2 linked regions of the Variovorax paradoxus genome follow. The protein of the gene in region 2 binds, or shares a complex with, the protein of the main gene of each other region. Links are inferred from orthologs where the notes say so. Each region holds a gene or a part of one and is shown on either strand. Other genes may lie near its edges.

Region 1 (7,010 bases), 1.2 Mb from region 2 along the record:
GCCGCCGGTCGTCGTCATTCGCGCATGTTCCAGATAGCTCATGGGATTTCCCTTTCTTTTCCGTCAGTTCTTCTCGGAGGAATCGGCGCTGGAGACAGCCGCGAAGGCCGCCATCACGCCCTGTATGAAATCGCGCACCTGCGCCGGGGAAAGGCCCGCGCGGCCGGGCTCGATGACCACCTCGATGCCGTCCGCCACCGTCAGGTGGCTGCGCACTTCCACCGAGCCGGGCGCGCGCGGGCGTGCCGGTATCGGGGCCTGCTGGTCGCTGTGCAGCATCTCCCGGATGCGCTCCAGCGACACGCCGGCGGCCGTCCACTTCTTGATGAGCAGCAACTGCTCCAGCTGGCGGGCGCCGTAGCGCGCGGCGCGGGTCTCGCCCTCGGGCCGGTCGACGATGCCGAGCTGCACGTAGTAGCGCACGGTGCGCAGCGGGAGATCCGCCAGCACGCACAGGTCTGCGAGCGCGTAGGTCGTTGCCGGAGCGGGTGGGTTCGATTTCATACACTTAATTTAAACACAAGAACTGTATTTATAAAATACCCCGAAAGCCCGGCATGCCTCGGCGCGCTAGCATCGAAGCCATGAGCAAGCTTTCCACGACCCTGATCCACCACCCCTACGCACCCCCAGAGACCTTCGCCGCGCCGCAGCCGGGCGTGTTCAAGGCGTCGACCGTGTTCTTCGCCGACGTGGCGGCGATGCGCGCGCGCGACTGGAAGACCAAGGCCGGCTACACCTACGGCCTGCACGGCACGCCCACCACCTTCACGCTCGAGGAGCGCCTGGCCACCCTCGAGGGCGGCACCGAGTGCCTGCTGGTGCCGAGCGGCTTGGCCGCCATCACGCTGGTCGCGTTCGCGTTTCTGAAGACCGGCGACGAGGTGCTGATCCCCGACAACGCCTACGGCCCCAACAAGGCGCTGGCCACCGGCGAGCTCGCCAACTTCGGCATCACCCACCGCCTGTACGACGCGATGGACCCGTCCGACCTCGAGGCCAAGCTGTCGCACCGCACGCGCCTGGTGTGGCTCGAGGCGGCGGGCTCGGTGACGATGGAATTCCCCGACCTGCCGGCGCTGGTGGATGTCTGCCGCGCACGCGGCGTGATGACGGCGCTCGACAACACCTGGGGGGCCGGCCTGGCCTTCGCGCCCTTCGATTTCAACGGCACGGGGCAGGGCGTCGACATCTCGGTGCACGCGCTCACCAAGTACCCGAGCGGCGGCGGCGACGTGCTGATGGGCAGCGTGGTCACGCGCGACGAGCGGCTGCATCGTGCCCTCAAGCTCACCCACATGCGCATGGGCTTCGGCATCGGCGTGGGCGACGTCGAGACGCTGCTGCGCTCGCTGCCCAGCATCGGGCTGCGCTATGCCGCGCACGACCGCGCGGCGCGCGAACTGGCGGGCTGGCTCAACGGCTGCGAGGAAATCGCGCAGGTGCTGCACCCGGCGCTCGAGGATTCACCGGGCCACGTGCACTGGCGCGCGCTGTGCGGAGCTACCGACCTGGCGGCGGGCCTGTTCTCGGTGGTGTTCGACGAGCGCTTCCGCACCGAGCAGGTCGACCGTTTCTGCGACAGCCTGAAGCTGTTCCGGCTCGGCTATTCGTGGGGCGGCCCGATCAGCCTGGTGGTGCCCTACGACATCGGCCTGATGCGTGACGCGAGCGTGGCGCGCTGGCCGCACAAGGGCACACTCGTTCGCTTCTCGATCGGCCTGGAGGATGTGGACGATTTGCGAGCCGATCTGCAACAGGCCCTGGCACGGATGTAAAAAAGCGCATCGCCCACCTGGACGGCCGCCGTGGGCATGCGCTTGAGACTGCACCGTTATCGCTTACAGTAGGCCACGCGCAGTCACCCTGACTGCCTCGCCCAAGGAGAAGCAGTGGCAACACCAAATTACGGCTACGAGAAGCGCCAGAAAGAGCTGGCCAAGAAGAAGAAAAAGGAAGAAAAGCTCCGGGAAAAGGCGAATCGCAAACTCAGCCCGAGCAGCGACGGACTGGCTCCTGGAGACCCGGAGACCGACATGGCCTCGCTCGAACACGATGCCCCCACGGTGCCCGAGCTGCCCACCAAGAACGGTTGATCCGTTCCTGGCGTCCTTCCATGAAAACCGCTGCAGGCTTGCGCTTGCAGCGGTTTTTTCATTTGGGCAGCAGCTTGCGCAGTTCGGACCAGACGTTGTCGAGCAACTGCGGCTGCGCCGCCGCCGTCGGGTGGATGCGATCGGCCTGGAACAGCGAGAGCGCGTCCGGCGCATCCGCCACGCCTTTGAGCAGGAAGGGCACGAGCGCCGACCGGGTGGCGCCGGCCACCTTGGAGAACACCGCCTCGAAGCGCCGCGTGTAGTCGCCGCCGTAGTTCGGCGGCACCTGGATACCGACGATCAGCACCTTGGCGCCGGCTGCCTGCGCGGCCTTGGTGATCTGCAGCAGGTTGCTTTCGGTGTCGGCCAGCGGCAGGCCGCGCAGCGCGTCGTTGGCACCGAGTTCCAGCACCACGAGGCTGGGCTTGTGCTGCGCGAGCAGTGAAGGAAATCGGGCGCGGCCGCCCGAGCTGGTGTCGCCGCTGATGCTGGCGTTGACCACGGTGGCCGCGATCTTCTGCTGCGCAAGCCTTTTCTCCAGCAAGGGTACCCAGCCTTCGCCGCGCTTGAGCCCGTACTCTGCGCTCAGCGAATCGCCCAGCACCAGGATCACCGGCTTGCCAGCCGCGGACGCCGGAGCCTGGGCATGCGCCGCCGTTGTCCAAGTCCCCGCGCTGCCGAGCGCGGCGGTGGTCAAGATAAAGTCACGTCGATTCAAAACCAAAGCCTTTCCATGTCCCAACCCCCGTCTGATGCCATTGTCGCCGTCGAGCATGTCTTCAAGTCCGTGACCGACTCGGCCGGCACGCTGGACATTCTGCAGGACATCCATTTCACCCTCGGCGCGCGGGAAACCGCCGCCATCGTCGGCGCCTCGGGTTCGGGCAAGAGCACCTTGCTTTCGATCATCGCGGGGCTGGACACGCCCACTCGCGGCACTGTCAGGCTAGCGGGCGACGACCTGTTCGCCATCGACGAGGACGAGCGCGCCGCCGTGCGCGCGCAGCGCGTGGGCTTCGTGTTCCAGAGCTTCCAGCTGCTGGGCAACCTCAGCGCGCTCGAGAACGTGATGCTCCCGCTGGAACTGGCCAACCGCAAGGATGCCCGCAAGGCCGCCACCGAGATGCTGGGCCGAGTCGGGCTGGGCCAGCGGCTGGGGCACTACCCGAAGGTGCTTTCGGGCGGCGAGCAGCAGCGTGTGGCGCTGGCACGGGCCTTCGTGGTGCAGCCGGCCCTGCTGCTGGCGGACGAGCCCACCGGCAGCCTCGACTTCGCGACCGGCGAGCAGGTCATGAAGCTGATGTTCGATCTGAACCGCGAACTGGGCACTACGCTCGTGCTCGTTACGCACGACCGCGGCATCGCCGACCGGTGCGAACGCCGCATCACCATCGAGGCCGGCCGCGTCGCAGGTAATGAAAAAGCTGCCGTAGCGCCCGGCTGACAAGCGCGGTAAGCTATCAAACGGATAGCAGATATAGATAGCAAATATAACTAGGAGCAAGATCCCCCATGGATGACCTTCCACCGGAGGCCATTGCGGCGCTGCGGCGGGGCAGGCTGATCGAAGCCATCAAGATCGTGCATGACAGCACCGGCATGGATCTCCAGTCGGCCAAGGACGCCGTCGAGCGTTACGCCGCCTGGATGGGGGATCCCGGCCGCCGTTCGCCCGATGTGGCCGCGCAGGACCGCGGCTTCGCGTCGATGCCTTCCACCGCGCTGACCGCGCTGGCGCAGGGCGACAAGATCGAAGCCGTGCGCCTCACGCGCGAAGCCACCGGCCTGAGTCTCGCGGCCGCCAAGCGGCTGGTCGATAACCACGAGCACCCGCCGGTCGGCGCCTTCGGCCACCTGCCGTCCGAAATACCCCGCCGCCCGATGGTCGACGAGCCGGGCCGCGTGCCTGCCGGCGGCTACAACTGGCTGCCGGTGACCGTCATCCTGCTGGCCATGCTGATGGTCTGGCTGTTGTTTGGAAAAGAGCTCTGACCCGATGATCGTTCCCCAGTTCTGGGCCGAAGGCCGCATCCAGGAGCATGTGGCTGGCAAGCAAGTCACGGTGCGTCGTCACGGCTGGTCCGACGACAGCCCGCTGGCCGCGCAGGCGCATGCCGACCAGCGCGCGCGCGAAGCCTTCGACCGCATCGCCGCCGGCGAGCAGCTCGACCGCCGCGAACTCAAGCGCGCCTACAACGGCGCCGACGGCGTGCCGATCCGCGAGGAAATCATCGAGCGGCAGGGCGACACCGTCGTCACGCGCAACGGCTACGGCGCGCGCTGCCTCAACACGCCCGACGTGCTGTTCGTCGACATCGACTTCGAGGAGCCTCTGCGAGGCAGCGTGTTCGGCTTTGCGTTGGTACCGGCCCTGATTGCCGGCGTGGTCGGCGGCTGGGCCGCCAAGACCTGGCTCGGCGGGCTGATCGCGGCCATCGTGGTGTTCGCCGTGGCCTGGGTCATCGGCAAGCGCAAGAAGCGCGGCGAACCCAGCGGCGACCCTTCGCCCGAGAAGCGCGCGGCCGAACGCATCGGGCGCTTCCTGCACCAGCATCCCGACTGGCATCTGCGCATCTACCGCACGCCGGCGGGCTTCCGGGTGCTCGCCATGCACGATGTCTTCAAGCCTTCCGATAACGCCGTGGCCGATTGCTTCCAGCTGCTGGGCGTCGACAAGGTCTACGCGCGCATGTGCCGCAACCAGAACTGCTTTCGTGCCCGCCTGAGCGCCAAGCCGTGGCGCATCGGCATCGGCGAGCCGATGCGGCCCCGGCCCGGCGTCTGGCCTGTGGCGCCCGACAAGCTGCCCGCGCGCGACGCCTGGGTCGCGCGCTACGAAAAAGCCGCCGAAGGCCACGCCGCCTGCCAGTTCCTGGAGGCCGTGGGCAACAGCGCGAGGGTGCATCCGAACGCACTGGCGGTACAGCAACTGCACGACGAGCGCACCCGCGCGACCAGCGGCCTCCCGCTCGCCTGACGGGGTGGTCCCGGGGGTAGGGATAATCGGAGGATGTCTTCCCCTAAAGTGATCTTCGGCTTCCATGCCGTGGGCGTGCGCATCAAGACCGCGCCTAAATCGGTGCTCGAAGTGATGTTCGACGCCAGCCGGCGCGATGCGCGCATGAAACAGTTCATTGCGCGAGCGCAAGAAGCCGGTGTCCGGCTGGTCGAGGCCGACGGCCTGCGGCTGTCCAAGCTCAGCGGCAGCCACGGTCACCAGGGCGTGGTGGCGCGGGTCGAACCTGCCGCGCAAATCCATTCGCTCGACGAATTGCTCGAAGGCCTCGAAGAGGCCGGCACCGTGCCGCTGCTGCTGGTGCTCGACGGCGTGACCGACCCGCACAACCTCGGCGCCTGCCTGCGCGTGGCCGACGGTGCCGGCGCGCATGCGGTCATCGCGCCCAAGGACCATGCGGCGGGCATCAACGCCACCGTGGCCAAGGTGGCGAGCGGCGCTGCCGAGACGGTGCCGTACTTCATGGTGACCAACCTCGCGCGCACGCTCAACGAACTCAAGGAGCGCAGCATCTGGTGCGTGGGCACCAGCGACGATGCGCCGGGCACTATCTACCAGAGCGACTTCAAGCGCCCGCTGGCGCTGGTGCTGGGCGCCGAGGGCGAGGGCATGCGCCAGCTCACGCGCAAGACCTGCGACGAGCTCGTGAGCATCCCGATGGCCGGTGCCGTCGAGAGCCTGAACGTCTCGGTGGCCAGCGGCGTGTGCCTTTACGAGGCGATGCGCCAGCGCGGCGCCTGAGCGGCGTCTATGGCGAGGGCAGGGGCGGCGTCCCGCCCTTGCGGTGAAAGTAGATCAGCTCCGCCACGCGCCGCATCTGCGGCGTGCCCAGCAGGTGGTTGAACATCCAGTCGCTCTGGAAATTGTCGAAGGCCCAGCGCAGCGTGCGCTTGAGCAGGAAGCTCGGGTAGCTGCGCACGAACCAGGTGGCCGGGTCATCGGCCTCCCTGCGCACGAAGCGCGCCACCGCCTCGCCAGCGCGCTCACCGTGCTGCAGCGCGGTGTGGATGCCGCCCGCGGTCACCGGCGACACCATGCCCGCGGCGTCGCCCACCAGCAGCGCTCGTTCCCGCGCAACCCTCGGCAGCACGCCGCCGCAGGGGATCATGCCGGCGCGCACCGCGACGGGCGCCGAGTCGCCCGGTGTCACGACCGATGCGATCTTGCGCAGCAGCGGGTCCAGCCGCAGTGCATGCGCGTCGCCTGGAACCACGCGGCGCGCCAGTCCGATCTGGCTCACGCCCACACCGTCCAGCGCCCAGCCGATGTAGCCGGGGGCCAGCTTGCGGTCGATGAAGCAGTGCAGCAGGTCGGGCGCCATGCGCGCGCCCTGGTATTCATGCTCCACGCCGAACAGGAAGCGCGTGTTGCGCGACAGGCCCAGCGCCTTGGCTACACGCGAATGCGGCCCGTCCGCGCCCACGAGGTAGGTGGCCGTGATGCAGGGTCCGTGGGTGACGGGCACTTCCCAGCGCCCGTTGATCCACAGTGCTTGCTCGAACAGCGTGCCCAGCCTCACATCGACACCGCAGGCCCGTGCCGAATCCACCATCCAGTCGAGCAGCGCGGGCGCGTCGGTGGCCCAGAACCAGTAGCCCGGTGCATGCAGGTCCACATGCCGCATGTTGGGCGCATAGAGCCGCACCCCCTCGATACGGCGTACCAGCGCGGGTGGCACTTCGGCGAGCCACGGCACGCTGTCGACCGCGTCCTTCACGATGATGCCGGTGGTGTGGAGCTTGGCGCCGGCGCTGGCCTTCTTCTCTAACACCATCACGCTGAGCCCCGCGAGGGCCGCGGCTCGGGCGCACGCCAATCCGGCAAAGCTCGCGCCCACGACAAGAAGATCGACCTTGATGCCCGCTGCGCCGCTGCCGGCCGATGGGACCGGCGCCGCG
Region 2 (8,052 bases):
TCGGCGTGCTGCAGCACGTACATCACGTGCGTGCCGCCCACGCCGGCCGGGTCGTACACGCCGGCGTTGGCGAAGCCGCGGTCCTTCAGGTCGACGATGCGCTCCGCGGCGTAGTCGTGCATGTCTTCCTTGGTGCCGAAGTGCAGCGCGCCGGTGGGGCAGGCCTTCACGCAGGCCGGCTCCAGGCCCACGCCCACGCGGTCGGAGCACAGCGAGCACTTGTAGGCCTTGTTGTCGGCCTTGCTGATGCGCGGCACGTCGAAGGGGCAGCCGGTGACGCAGTTGCCGCAGCCCACGCAATGCTCGCTGATGAAGTCGACGATGCCGTTGGCGTACTTGACGATGGCGCCCGGCGAGGGGCACGACTTCAGGCAGCCGGGGTCGTCGCAGTGCATGCAGCCGTCCTTGCGGATCAGCCATTCGAGCTTGCCGGCCTCGGGCTCGACTTCGGAGAACTTCATCACCGTCCACGAAGACGGCGTGAGGTCGACCGGGTTGTCGTAGGTGCCGTGGTTGGTGCCGACCTCGTCGCGCAGGTCGTTCCACTGCATGCACGCGACCTGGCAGGCCTTGCAGCCGATGCAGGTCGACACGTCGATCAGCTTGGCCACCTGCTGCACCTGCGGGCGGTGGCGTATCTCGGGCGACGGGGTGGTGGTGGCCGAGCGGGCGGCGATGTCTAGGGTCTGGAGGGAGGACATCTCAGCGGCTCCGGTTGGCGGTCTTGCTCATTCCCCTTCCGGGGGAAGGCTGGGATGGGGGCAGGCCTTCGATGAAGCGCCGCATGGTCGTGGAGGCCGCCGTGCCCCCACCCCGGCCCTCCCCCAGCGGGGGAGGGAGAAATGCATCGAGTGCTTGCTTCATGTCATGCCTTCTCGATGTTCACCGTGAACGACTTGTACTCCGGCGTCTGCGTGTTCGCGTCCCCCACGAAGGGTGTCAGCGTGTTCACCAGGTAGCCCGGCTTGGCCACGCCCACGAAGCCCCAGTGGTTCGGCAGCCCCACCGTGTGCACCGTGCGGCCGTCGACCTGCAGGCCGACGATGCGCTTGGTCACCACCGCCACGGCCTTGATGTAGCCGCGCTTGCTCGACACCTTCACCATGTCGCCGTGGCCGATGCCTTTCTCCTTCGCCAGCTCCTCGCCGATCTCGACGAACTGCTGCGGCTGGATGATGGCGGAGGTGCGCACGTTCTTGGTCCAGTAGTGGAAGTGCTCGGTGAGCCGGTAGCTGGTCGCCACGTACGGGAAGTCCTTCGGTACGCCGAGCCGCTCGAGGTCGCCCTTGAAGATGCGCGCCGCGGGGTTGGCGCGCGCCACCGCGTTGTTCGGGTGCATCAGGTTGTTGACCAGCGGCGACTCGAAGGGCTCGTAGTGCTCGGGCAGCGGCCCTTCGGCCATGCCCGTGGGCGCGAAGAGCCGCGCCACGCCCTCGGCCGTCATGATGAACGGGCGCACCGCGTCGGCTTCCATCGGGTTGGCGTCGGGCCGGATGTCGGGAATGTCCGAGCCGGTCCATTGCTTGCCGTTCCACGCGATGAGGGTGCGCTTGGCGATCCACGGCTTGCCGGTGGTCGGGTCGGTGGAGGCGCCGTTGTAGAGAATGCGCCGGTTCGCGGGCCAGGCCCATGCCCAGTTCTGCACCATGCCGATGCCGAACGGGTCGGCGTTGTCGCGCCGCGCCATCTGGTTGCCGGCCTGCGTCCATGCGCCGCTGTAGATCCAGCAGCCACTGGCCGTGGTGCCGTCGTCGCGCAGGAGGCCGAAGCCCGAGAGCTGCTCGCCCGCCTTGGCCGTCGGGGGCTTGCTCGGGTCCTTCGGATCGACCAGGTCCACCAGCGCGCGCCCGTTGTATTCCATCGCCAGTTCCTGCGCGGAAGGCGAGTGCGGAATCTTGTAGGGCCAGGTCAGCTTGACGATCGGGTCGGGGAAGGCGCCGCCGTCCTTGACGTAGGCCTGGCGCATGCGGTTGAAGATGCCCGCCACGATCTCGATGTCGCCCTTGGCCTCGCCTGGAGGCTCCGCGCCCTTCCAGTGCCACTGCAGCCAGCGGCTGGAGTTGGTGAGCGAGCCGTCTTCCTCCGCGAAGCAGGTCGAGGGCAGGCGGAACACCGTGGTCTGGATGTCGGCGGTCTTGACGTCGTTGAACTCGCCGAAGTTGCGCCAGAACTCGCTGGTCTCCGTCACCAGCGGATCGATGGTGACCAGGAACTTGAGCTTGGAGAGCCCGTCGACGATCTTCTTCTTGTCGGGGAACGAGCCCACCGGATTGAAGCCCTGGCAGATGTAGCCGTTGAGCTTGCCCTGGTTCATGAGCTCGAAGGCCTGCAGCACGTCGTAGAGCTTGTCGATCTTGGGCAGGTAGTGGAAGGCCCAGTCGTTGTCGGCCGTGGCCGCGTCGCCCCACCACGACTTCTGCATGCTGACGAAGAACTTCGGGTAGTTCTGCCAGTAGCTCATCTGGTTGGGCCGAAGCGGCTTCAGCGCGCGGGTCTTGTAGTAGTCGTCCAGCGTCTGCTCGCTGTCGCGCGCCAGGGACATGTAGCCCGGCAGCGAGTTCGACAGCAGCCCCAGGTCCGTGAGGCCCTGGATGTTGCTGTGCCCGCGCAGCGCGTTCATGCCGCCGCCCGCCACGCCGATGTTGCCCAGCAGCAGCTGCACGATGGCGCCGGTGCGGATCATCTGCGAGCCCTGGCTGTGCTGCGTCCAGCCCAGCGCATACATGATGGTCATGGTGCGCGTGGACGTGCTGGTGCTCGCGATGTACTCGCACACCTTCAGGAACTTGTCCTGCGGCGTGCCGGTGATGCGGCTCACCATCTCGGGCGTGTAGCGCGCGTAGTGCCGCTTCATGACCTGCAGCACACACTGCGGGTCCTGCATGGTCATGTCGACCTTGGCCATGCCCTGCTCGTCGAGCGCGTAGTTCCACGACTTGGGGTCGTAGTTGCGCTTCTCGGCGTTGTAGCCGCTGAAGATGCCGTCCTCGAACTTGTAGTCGGGCCCGACGATGAACGGCGCGTTGGTGTAGTTGCGCACGTACTCCATCTGGATCTTCTCGTTGCTCAGCAGGTAGTTGATGACCCCCGAGAGGAACGCGATGTCGGAGCCCGCGCGCACCGGTGCGTAGTAGTCGGCCATGGCGGCCGAGCGCGTGAAGCGCGGGTCGACCACCACGAGCCGGGCCTTGTTCTGTTTCTTGGCCTCGATGACCCACTTGAAGCCGCACGGGTGCGCCTCCGCCGCGTTGCCGCCCATGATCAGCACGACATCCGCGTTCTGGATGTCCTGCCAGTGGTTGGTCATCGCGCCTCTGCCGAACGTCGGGGCCAGACTGGCCACCGTGGGTCCGTGTCAGACGCGTGCCTGGTTGTCGAACACCAGCATCCCGGTCGAGCGGAATGCCTTGTGCGTGATGTAGCCGGTTTCGTTGGACGATGCCGATGCGCAGAGCATGCCGCTGCTGATCCAGCGGTTCACGGTCTTGCCGTCGGCGTTGGTGGTCTGGAAGTTGGCGTCGCGGTCGGCCTTCAGCAGCTTGGCGATGCGGTCGAGCGCGTCGTCCCAGCCGATGCGCTTCCACTCGGTGCCGCCGGCCTCGCGCACCTCGGGGTATTTCAGCCGGTTGGGGCTGTGCACGAAGTCGAGCAGGCCCGCGCCCTTGGGGCACAGCGTGCCGCGGTTCACGGGGTGGTCGGCATCGCCCTCGATGTGGAGGATGTCGGACACCACGTTCTTGGCCTTGTCGCCCAGGCTGTACATGATGAGCCCGCAGCCCACCGAGCAGTACGGGCAGGTGTTTCGGGTCTCGGTGGTGCGCGCGAGCTTGAAGTTGCGGGCCTCGGCCAGCGCGGCGGTCGGCGAGAAGCCGAGCGCCACGATGCTGGAGCCGACCAGCCCCGCGCTGCTGACGCGGAAGAATTGGCGGCGGTTCATGTCCATGACGGAACCTCCTGCATCGCTGAAGTGGGGTGTTTCATCGTGGTCTCTTCTTCTTTGCTTTGCGTGGGAAATCTGTACTGGGCGGCCGCGCTACTTGGGCGCCGAGCCGTCGCCGCCGCTGGGCGCGGGGGCCGTACCGCCGGACGTATTGCCGCCATTGGGGCCGCTCATGCCGCCGATGGCCGAACCGCCTTCGGACGGGCCCTTGTGGGCGGAGGACTCTTCGACCTTGTCGCCGGAGTCGGCTGGCTTGATGCCGCTCGGGCTCGCACCCGAGGCACCCGAAGACGCCGCCGGGCTGGTGGCCGTGGGCTTGGGATCGCAGGCACTCAACAGCACGCCGAGGGCCAGGCACAGGCCCAGGGTTTGCAGGCGCTGACATCGCGACATCGACACTCCTTCGGGGGAAAGGATGGCCAGATAGTGGAATGTTTTTATTTGCCCCGCCGCCGCCGTCAAACAATGCCTGATGGATGCGAAGGGGTGTTTGTCGCATCATGCGACAGGGCCCGGGTGCGGGCAAGTAGGCCAAAGCCGGCAATAACCCTTGAATCCGGCCGTGCGCGGGCCTCTCGGCTATCGTCGCGGCCATGAATGCCTCCCTCCGCCTGGGTTGGCGCACGCTCTGGCGCGACCTGCGCGCCGGCGAGTTGCGCCTGTTGATCGTCGCCGTGCTGCTGGCCGTGGCCGCGCTCACGGCCGTCGGCTTCTTCGCCGATCGCCTGAAGGGCGGGCTGCAGCGCGATGCGCGCCAGCTGCTGGGCGGCGATGCCGTGGTGGTCAGCGACAACCCGACGCCCGATGCCTTCGTGGCGCAGGCGAAATCGCTGGGCCTGGAAGGCACCGGCACCTACGGCTTTCCGACCATGGCGCGCGCCGAAGACGCACAGGGCGGCGCCAGCAAGCTGGTGGCGCTGAAGGCGGTGACGGCGGGCTATCCGCTGCGCGGCAGCCTGCAGACCTCGGCCACGCTCGACGGCCCGGGAGCGGTCACGCGCGACATCCCGCCGGCGGGCGAAGTCTGGGTCGATGCCTCGCTGCTCGACTCGCTGGGCCTGAAGATCGGCGACACCCTGCTGCTGGGCGACACCGGCCTGCGCGTGGGCCGCGTCATCACGCTGGAGCCCGACCGCGGCGCCGGCTTCATGAGCTTTTCTCCGCGCGTGATGCTCAACCAGGCCGACGTGGCCCGCACCGCGCTCGTGCAGCCGGCCAGCCGCGTGGGCTACCGCTATGCCGTGGCGGGCAACGACGCGGCCGTCAAGCGCTTCACCGACTGGGCCGACGCCACGCTAAAGAAGGGCGAACTGCGCGGCGTGCGGCTCGACTCCTTCGAGAGCGGCAGGCCCGAGATGCGCCAGACGCTCGACCGCGCCGAGAAATTCCTGAGCCTGGTCGCGCTGCTCGCGGCGCTGCTGTCGGCGGTGGCCGTGGCGCTGGCCGCGCGCGGCTTCGCGGCCAGCCACCTCGACGACTGCGCCATGCTGCGCGTGCTGGGCCAGAGCCAGCGCACCATCGCCGCGGCCTACACCTTCGAGTTCGCGGTGATCGGCGTGGTCGCCAGTGGGCTGGGCGTGGCCATCGGCTTTGCGGTTCACTACGTGTTCGTGCTGCTGCTCTCGGGCCTGGTCGAGACCGCGCTGCCGGCGGCCACGCTGTGGCCCGTGGCCTTCGGGCTGGGCATGGGGCTCACGCTGCTGTTCGCATTCGGCCTGCCGCCGGTGCTGCAGCTGGCCCGCGTGCCGCCGCTGCGCGTGATCCGGCGCGACGTGGGCGGGCTCAAGCCGGCGTCGCTCGCGGTGCTGGGCGTGGGCGTGGCGGGCTTCGCGGCGCTGCTCATGGCGGCCAGCAGCGACATCAAGCTGGGCCTGATTGCCGTCGGCGGCTTCGCGGGCGCGGTGGCGGTGTTCGCGTTGCTGAGCTGGCTCGCGGTGAAGGTGCTGCGCCGCAGCGTGAACGAAACCACCGCGCCGCGATGGCTGGTGCTGGCCACGCGGCAGATTTCCGCCCGGCCGGCCTATGCGGTGGTGCAGGTCAGCGCGCTGGCGGTGGGCCTGCTGGCGCTGGTGCTGCTGGTGCTGCTGCGCACCGACCTGGTGGCGAGCTGGCGCCAGGCCACGCCGCCCGATGCGCCGAACCGCTTCGTCATCAACGTCATGCCCGACCAGAGCGAGGCCTTCCAGAAGTCGCTGCGCGACGCGGGCGTGGGCAAGTTCGACTGGTACCCGATGATCCGCGGCCGCCTCGTCGCCATCAACGACAAGCCGGTGACGCCCGACGACTACACCGAAGACCGCGCCAAGCGCCTCGTCGACCGCGAGTTCAACCTCAGCAACAGCGTGGAAGCGCCCGCCCACAACAGCATCACCGCCGGCAAGTGGACGCCCGACGCGAAGAACGAAGTGAGCGTGGAAGAGGGCCTGGCCGAAACGCTCGGCCTGAAGCTGGGCGACATGCTGCGCTTCGACATCGGCGGCATGCAGAACGACGCGCGCATCACCTCGCTGCGCAAGGTCGACTGGGGCTCGCTGCACGCCAACTTCTTCGTGATGTACACGGTGGCTTCGCTGGCCGACGTGCCGGTGACCTACATGGGCGCCTTCCGCGCACCCGAGACCCGGGGCTTCGACAACGCGCTGGTGCGCAGCTACCCTAACGTGACCAACGTCGACATGAGCGCCACCATCAACCAGGTGCAGCGCGTGCTCGACCAGGTGATCCGCGCCGTGGAGTTCCTGTTCGGCTTCACGCTGGCGGCCGGGCTGGTGGTGCTGTTCGCGGCTGTGACGGCCACGCGCGAGGAGCGCGCGCGCGAGTTCGCGGTGATGCGCGCGGTGGGCGCGCGCGCCAGCCTGCTGCGCCAGGTGCAGCGCGCCGAGCTGGCGGGCGTCGGGCTGCTCGCGGGTTTTCTCGCGAGCATCGTGGCCTCGGTGATCGGCTGGGCGCTGGCGCGCTATGTGTTCGAGTTCAGCTGGACCGCCTCGCCGGTGGTTCCGCTCGCGGGCGCGCTGGCCGGCGCGGTGCTGGCGCTGGGCGCGGGATGGTGGGGCCTGCGCGACGTGTTGCGCCGCCCGGTCGTCGACACCTTGCGCCGCGCGGCCGAGTAGCAATCTTTTTCTTCGGCCGGGGGCCGGACGGGGCCGGGGAATGCAATACATTGCCCGGCCCCGTATTCAATTCCGAAGTGAACCCCCTTACATGCGCTTGGCGTCATTCCAGATCACCAACTTTCGCTCGATCAACGACAGCGGTTCCATCGACTCCACACAGATCACGGCGATCCTCGGTCGAAATGACAGCGGCAAATCGAATCTGCTGCGTGCGCTCCACAGCCTGAACCCGACCGACGGCCTGGTCGAACTCAGCCCCATCAAGGACTTTCCGCGCCATCGCCGCCTCGAGGAATGCAACGGCGACACGCCCGTCGTTACCACCCGCTGGGCGCTCGAGCCAGGCGAACAGGCGGCCCTTGCCGAAATCCTGCCGCGCGCCGCCGGCGTGAGCCACGTCAGCGCCGGCCGCGGCTATGCCGCCACCCGCTGGGCCGGACTCGAAGGCCTGAGCGCGCTGTCGCTCGACGTGGGCGACATCAAGGCCAAGGTTCGCAAGATCGTGCCGGCCGTCAAGGCCGCCGCCGAGAAGGTGGCCGAAGAGCAGCGCGCCCTGCTCGAGCAGGAAGCCGACACCTTCGACGCCGCAATGATCATGAACCCCGACTACATCAAGTGGTCGGACGGCGCGGTGAAGGCGATGCAGGCGCTGCGCAAGGCACTGGCCGCGGCCGACGCCGAACTCAGCGACAAGCAGGACCAGATGCTGGCCGAGCTGGAAGACATGGCGCGCGCCATCGCCAACGACGAACCCGCGCTGGCCCGCGCCCGCGCCTGGGTGCTGGAGAACCTGCCGCGCTTCGTGTACGTGGACGAATACCCGGCGCTGCCCGGCCGCCAGAACATCGCCGAATACCTGGGCCGCGAGGGCTGGGGCCAGCTCACGCCCGAGCAGCAGAGCTTCGGCAAGCTGTGCAAGGTGGCGGGGCTCGATCCGCGCAAGCTGCAGGAGCTGCTCGACAAGAACGACCAGGCCACGCGCAACCAGCTCGCCAACCG

The links.
Region 1: the proteins of L3V85_RS26660 (region 2) and L3V85_RS20975 are in contact, whole or in part, in a cryo-EM structure (PDB 9GE8), measured with the Escherichia coli proteins. The link is inferred for Variovorax paradoxus from one-to-one orthologs.

Annotation. Positions count from the first base shown.
Region 1 is NZ_CP091716.1:4,512,922-4,519,931, reverse strand. The notes cover bases 975-3,931. They hold L3V85_RS20975 (arylesterase), read right to left. Parts: upstream 2,794-3,931; coding sequence 2,155-2,793; downstream 975-2,154. Other genes in these bases: L3V85_RS20965 (hypothetical protein), read left to right, coding at 3,609-3,931; L3V85_RS20970 (ABC transporter ATP-binding protein), read left to right, coding at 2,830-3,540; L3V85_RS20980 (hypothetical protein), read left to right, coding at 1,893-2,096; L3V85_RS20985 (PLP-dependent transferase), read left to right, coding at 975-1,778. Outside these bases: L3V85_RS20995 (VIT domain-containing protein), read right to left, coding at 1-42; L3V85_RS20990 (helix-turn-helix domain-containing protein), read right to left, coding at 64-504; more of L3V85_RS20985, read left to right, coding at 585-974; more of L3V85_RS20965, read left to right, coding at 3,932-4,088; L3V85_RS20960 (hypothetical protein), read left to right, coding at 4,093-5,073; 23S rRNA (guanosine(2251)-2'-O)-methyltransferase RlmB, read left to right, coding at 5,107-5,853; L3V85_RS20950 (NAD(P)/FAD-dependent oxidoreductase), read right to left, coding at 5,861-7,010. UniProt on the Escherichia coli protein: TesA is a multifunctional esterase that can act as a thioesterase, lysophospholipase and protease.
Region 2 is NZ_CP091716.1:5,744,488-5,752,539, reverse strand. What follows is about bases 4,227-7,291. They hold L3V85_RS26660 (ABC transporter permease), read left to right. Parts: upstream 4,227-4,533; coding sequence 4,534-7,050; downstream 7,051-7,291. Other genes in these bases: L3V85_RS26655 (AAA family ATPase), read left to right, coding at 7,142-7,291; L3V85_RS26665 (hypothetical protein), read right to left, coding at 4,227-4,333. Outside these bases: fdxH (formate dehydrogenase subunit beta), read right to left, coding at 1-701; more of L3V85_RS26665, read right to left, coding at 4,034-4,226; more of L3V85_RS26655, read left to right, coding at 7,292-8,052.